DNA from 2 places in the Exiguobacterium sp. BMC-KP genome. Region 1 is predicted to be linked to the other one. Evidence: riboswitches for the same ligand, from Rfam matches in the RefSeq annotation. Region 1 holds a riboswitch; the other holds the start of a gene.
The links. Region 1 has a riboswitch for lysine ahead of ADM98_RS03730 (aspartate kinase). Riboswitches for the same ligand answer to the same signal wherever they lie in the genome.

Region 2: it holds a riboswitch for lysine, as region 1 does, so the genes downstream of both, ADM98_RS01960 (Na+/H+ antiporter NhaC family protein) here and ADM98_RS03730 (aspartate kinase) in region 1, are expected to answer to the same signal.

What each region holds. Positions count from the first base shown of each region.
Region 1 is NZ_LGIW01000013.1:175,677-178,878, forward strand. It holds gene ADM98_RS03725 (aspartate-semialdehyde dehydrogenase) at 1-743, opposite strand, end outside; gene ADM98_RS03730 (aspartate kinase) at 757-1,956, opposite strand; lysine riboswitch at 2,069-2,246, opposite strand; gene argH (argininosuccinate lyase) at 2,317-3,202, opposite strand, start outside.
Region 2 is NZ_LGIW01000012.1:81,902-85,103, reverse strand. It holds gene ADM98_RS01970 (heme oxygenase) at 1-28, shown strand, start outside; gene ADM98_RS01965 (hypothetical protein) at 151-888, shown strand; lysine riboswitch at 981-1,159, shown strand; gene ADM98_RS01960 (Na+/H+ antiporter NhaC family protein) at 1,271-2,854, shown strand; gene htpG (molecular chaperone HtpG) at 2,921-3,202, opposite strand, start outside.

The DNA of each region.
Region 1 (3,202 bases):
ACCGTCGTCGGTTGCGTAAACGTAACGTTAATCGCAACCGAGTGAGAATTCGTGACTGGAACACGAACACACGTCGCACTGACCGGTAATGCTGGAAGATTGAAGATTTTCCGTGTTTCGTCAATCATCTTCTGCTCTTCTTTCGTATAACCGTTTTCTAGGAACACATCGATATGCGGCAAGATGTTATCGTGAATCGGGTGCGGATAATTGACGGGTTCTTCTCCGCGTGCCCCGCGTGCCAAGTCCTCGATCCCTTTTTGACCTGAACCAGATACAGCCTGGTACGTCGTATAGTTAACACGCTCGAATCCCAGTGACTGGAGCGGCGCTAATGCGACGACCGATTGAATCGTCGAACAGTTCGGATTCGCGATCAAACGGTCCGTTGCTTGAATCGCTTGTGGATTAACTTCTGGTACGACGAGTGGAATCGTTTCCTGCATCCGGAAGGCACTCGAGTTATCGACGACGAGCGTTCCGTTTTCAGCTAATAACGGTGCATATTGCTCACTGATCGTCCCGCCCGCCGCGAACAACGCGACGTCGATCCCGTCTTCCGTGATACTTGGTGTCAATGCTTGGATCGTAATGTCTTCTCCTTTGTACTGTACCGTGCTCCCTGCTGAACGAGCAGAAGCGTAAGCGGATAAGCGGCTGACCGGGAAGTCCAGTTCTGCTAGTACTTGTAACATTTTTTGACCGACCGCGCCGGTTGCTCCAATGACTGCTACATGATACATCCTGTTCTCCTCCTTATAACTCGAACGCGTTTGCAATCGCTGCAACCGTTCGTTCAATGTCTGCTTGTGCAATCGTGTATGAGATACTAATTTCTGAAGTCGTAACTTGATAGAATGGAATGTTCTCTGCTCGGAAAATTGCGAACAACTTCGAAGCAACACCTGTTGCATCCCGCATCCCGATTCCGACGACAGATAATTTTGCGTGTTGGTTATGGCGGTCGACCTTCACTGTCGTAAAGCGATCCATGATGTCTTTTAAGGCTTCATCGAGGAATTCTTCTTCATCGAGTGGACATGAGAACGATAAGAAAATGTCACTGTCGAACGTCGTTTGACTGATCATGTCGATGTTGACGTGGCGATTGGATAACAGTTCGAAGATATCAGCTACTGCTGCATTTGTTTGCGGTACGTGTTTGATTGACACCGTCAAGACGTTCTTCGTGACGCTGACACTCGTTACCGCTTTTTGTTCCATTGTTTCCGTCGCTTCCATGATCCATGTTCCCCTTTTCGATTCAAGTGTTTTCCCGACGAAGATGTGTACGCCGTATTTTTTTCCTAACTCGACACTCCGCATTTCCATAACCTTCGACCCGAGGGCGCTCATCTCCATCATCTCGTCATATGAGATGTGGGGGATCGGCTGAGCCGCGGCATGGATTCGTGGATCAGCCGTGTAGACACCGTCGACATCGGTATAGATTTCGCACCGTTTATCGAGCACTGCCGCAAGAGCAACTGCCGTCGTATCCGATCCGCCTCGTCCGAGTGTCGTCACGTCACCGAGTTCGTTGACACCTTGGAACCCAGCAACGATGACAACATCGTACGTTTCGAGTTTTTGTCGTAACAGATCTCCATCGATCTGTTTGATCTTACTTTTCGTATGCACGCCCATCGTGCTGATTCCTGCTTGTGCGCCAGTTTGCGATAACGCTTTGACGCCGAGCGAGTTAAGGGCGATGCTGAGTAATGAAATCGTCTGTTCTTCTCCGATGGCAAGCAGACGATCGAGTTCTCGCCGCTCGGGGCGATCCGTAATGGCTTGCGCCTGAGCGATTAAAGAATCTGTCATCTTGCCCATCGCCGAAACGACGACGACGAGTTTTTCACCTTCGGCTGCGCGACTCTTCAAATAATTCGCAATAGACTGAATCTGTTCGACAGTCGCAACCGAGCTTCCACCAAATTTAAGTACAGTTGTCACAATCCTATCTCCTTTGTCCCGATACAGAAAAAAACGACGGGCCGGTAGGAGCGTTCCTACGGCCCGTCGTTATCACGATCGGACAAACGAAGACAAAGTCATTCGTTCTTTTACGTAAGATAGCGCTCCGAAACATCGGTTTCGGCAGTACAACGGATCTTAACCGTTGTACCAGCAAACAAGAGTAAGCATCTTCTCGTTCACTTCGGCGGACTTCCCCTTTCACATCATTCGGCATGCTTGCCTTCAAGAATGATGCTACTCATGTCATCCGCGCCTCTATCTGTCGGTTGTTAGTTACAGTTATAGCAGACATCTTTTGTTAAATCCAGTCATTTGGCTGATTTTTTTCAAAATTCGTCAATTTGCAAGATGTTGTTTCGCGAGTTCGAGTTGCTCTGAAACGGCAGCAAACCCTGTACCGCCGTAGCTAGTCCGGCGCGCTACTGCTTGAACCGGATCGAGAAGCGGATAGACGTCGTCTGTGATATCAGGATGGAATGTTTGATACGTCTCAAGGTTCAAATCTTTTAGGAAACAGTCATTCTGTACACAATAAAGGACGGCTTTTCCCACGATCTCATGCGCTTCCCGGAATGGTATGCCTTTCGTCACAAGGTAGTCAGCGAGTTCCGTTGCATTCGAGAAATCTTGCATTGTCGCCTTCTTGAGCGCTTCTGTCTTAAACGTCGCAGATTCAATCATTCCGGTGAAGATTTGAACGGACTGAAGGACGGTATCTGCTGTATCGAAGACCCCTTCCTTATCCTCTTGCATGTCTTTGTTGTAAGCGAGTGGTAATGCCTTCATCGTCGTCAAGAAGCCCATTAGATTGCCATAGACACGCCCTGTTTTCCCACGAATCAATTCCGCGAAATCAGGATTTTTCTTTTGTGGCATCATGCTCGACCCTGTCGAGAAGGCATCGGACAACTCGATGAAGCCGAATTCTTGCGACGCCCAGATGATGATCTCTTCACAAAAACGAGATAGATGCATCATGACGGTCGAGGCGATCCCGAGGTATTCGATGACGAAGTCCCGGTCAGAGACCGCATCGAGGCTGTTCGGATAGATCGACTCAAACCCGAGCAACTCCGCAGACCGGAAACGATCAATCGGAAATGTCGTCCCAGCGAGCGCTCCTGCTCCAAGCGGTGATTTCCGAATCCGTTTTTGGTTGTCCGTCAACCGTTCGACGTCCCGTTCAAACATCCAGAAGTACGCAAGCAAGTGATGGGCAAGA
Region 2 (3,202 bases), on a different contig from region 1:
CGCTTCCGTAAAAGAACGCGCGCAATAAACCAAGAAGGACTCGATATGAGTCCTTTTTATGTACCTGTATAAAAAAAAGAGAAAGGGTTTAATTGTCTCAAATGGTATTATTTGTTATCATAATGCCATTACAGAGAGAGAGGATCTTACATGAATTCGTTAACTATATTTGAACATGCTATTCGTGCCTTACCTGACGACCGTACATTACGACGTGATGAATTATGGACGGATGCCTTTTTATTGCAACAGGAGAACGAACTGACCGTTTATTATTCTCCGATTGGTGAGTACGTCAATACCAAAGCAAAAGTCGTCATCATCGGGATCACACCAGGATTTGAACAGATGCGAATCGCTTTCGAAGAAGCGACGGATGTACTTCATCATAGCGTTTCATTGGAAGAGACGGCACGCCTCGTCAAATATACGGCAAGCTTTGCTGGAACGATGCGACGCAACCTCGTCCAAATGCTTGATACACTCGAACTTCCAGCATTACTCGGAATCGAGACGACGGCTACCTTATTTCATCAACATCAGCAATTACTGCATCCGACGTCGTTATTAAAACAACCCGTCTTTTATCGAGAAAAAAATTATTCAGGGCATCAACCGAAAATCAATCGTAGTCCTTTGTTGAGACACTATGCAGAGGAACATTTCGTTGCTGAGATCAATCAATTACATGAATCAGCGCTGTTGATTCCGCTCGGTCGTGTCGTCGAAGCACAAATTCGTAGCTTGATTCATGACGGACGAATTGAACAGCATCAGCTTCTTTCCGGCTTCCCTCATCCCTCTGGTGCAAACGGTCATCGAAAAAAACAGTTTGAAGAGAATCAACCGTACTTAATGAAACAGCTTATTCAACATTTTGCCGAATAAATAACTTTATCTTAAATTATCAGAATATATGGTTGAATCGCTTCTGAAATACATGATAAAGTGTCCATAAGAACAGAATATGACTATTCTATCGATGAGGTAGAGGCGCGATTTCAATCAGTACTTGGTCCGAGGATGACAACGAAGACGACTACAGGAAAGGTGACATCGCCGAAATGATAATATGTGTCCAACATATCGTCGTTGGTCGATTCGGGAAACACCCGATCGATTGCCATACATAGCAGTTGTATGGAGCGCTCCAATTCGGCTAAGAAAGACGCATCCAGCGAGGGTGTCGGCTTTGTTGCCGGTGCCCTTGCTTTTTTTATGCCGCGGGGTCTCATCTTTAAGTTATTTATTAAAGAGGAGGATATTTTTTATGGTCAACTATTCAGATTCCATCATCGCCCTTGTACCTGCTTTATTAGCTATCTTGTTGGCAATCTTTACGCGCAAGGTCGTTCTTTCGCTAGGTGTCGGCATTCTCGTCGGTGCCCTACTACTCCACCGTTTTAACCCGATCGATACGGTGACCTATCTTGGTAAGAACATCTTCAGCCTATTTTGGGCAGATGGTGCCTTGAACGAATGGAACGTCTTATTGCTTGTCTTCTTGTTATTGCTTGGTGTCCTTTCGACGTTGATCCAAACGTCAGGTGGTGCACGAGCTTTCGGAGAATGGGCAGCAACGCACGTCAAAACGGCACGTGGTGCTCGTTTGGTCGCATTCGGCCTCGGAATTTTGATCTTCATCGATGACTACTTCAATAGTCTCGCCGTCGGAAACGTCAGTCGTCCGCTTACGGATCGTCGTGGTGTATCACGTGCAAAACTTGCCTATTTGATTGACTCAACGGCTGCACCTGTCTGTGTCATCAGTCCGCTTTCAAGCTGGGGAGCATTTATCATCTCCATCATTGCTGGTATCTTAACGACGCACTCGATTACGGATTACTCGGCGTTTAGCGCCTTCATGATGATCGTTCCAATGAACTTCTATGCAATCTTTGCTCTTCTGTTAACACTTTACATCGCTTACTCTGGCATCTCTGTCGGACCGATGAAACAACACGAACGCCGTGCTGCAAAAGGTGAACTCTTCGATGCCTCAAAAGGCACACCGATGGGGATGGCAAAAGAGGTCAAGGAACACACGAACGGAAAAGTTCGGGATCTCGTCGTTCCAATCGTTGTTCTCGTCATAGCTACGATCAGCGCGTTACTCGGAACAGGTGCTCAGGCACTTGCAGCCGACAATCGCCCGTTCACTTTGATCGGCGCGTTTGAAGCAACAGATGTCACACGTTCACTCGTCGCTGGTGTTGTCATTAGTTTAATCGTTGCTTTCCTGATGTTGATCGGACGGAAGATTCCGGGACGCGATTACCGTGCAAGCATCGTTGCTGGTATGCGTTCGATGTGGCCGGCAGTCGTCATCCTGTTGTTCGCTTGGACGATCATCGCTGTCATCGGTGATATGAAAACAGGTGACTATCTCGCAAGTTTCGTTAGCAACTCGATTTCTGCTTCGTACTTGCCGTTCTTATTATTCTTAATTGCCGGCTTGATGGCATTCTCGACAGGAACAAGTTGGGGCACATTCGGGATCATGTTGCCAATCGGTGCGGATCTCGTCATGGCGGTCGACGCTTCTCTCTTGTTACCGACGCTTGCTGCTGTTCTTGCCGGATCTGTCTTCGGTGACCATTGTTCACCGATTTCTGATACGACAATTCTCAGTTCGACTGGGGCTGGATCCCATCATATCGATCATGTCACGACACAGTTACCGTATGCGCTAGTCGGTGCAGTTACTGCCGCTGTTGGTTATTTAGTCATCGGTTTCACGGAGTCTTCGGTCTTCGGTTTCATCGGAGCTCTTGTCACATTCGCACTCTTCGTCGTCGTCTTAAACGTTCTCTCGAAAAAAGGAGAAACCGCTTCGGATTTACAGACGGATTAATGTAACACTGTACGAAAAAAGGCATTGGATGCGCGCATCCAATGCCTTTTCTTATACTCATTCGTTTCACACCATCAATAAACACACATCATTTGCGAACGCTACTGGGTCTTCAAGCGGAAGTCCTTCAACAAGCAACGCTTGCTGATACATTAATTTTGTATAGTGTTCGAATTTCGAACGATCGTTTTGATACGCTGTTTCAAGGGATTGGAACACTGCGTGTGACGGGTTCAATTCGAGAATCTTGACCGCCTCTACTCCTTCGTTATTCGGCATTGCCTTAAGGATTTTCTCCATCTCGATCGAGACGGCGCCGTCTGTCGCAAAACAGACGGGATGAGATTT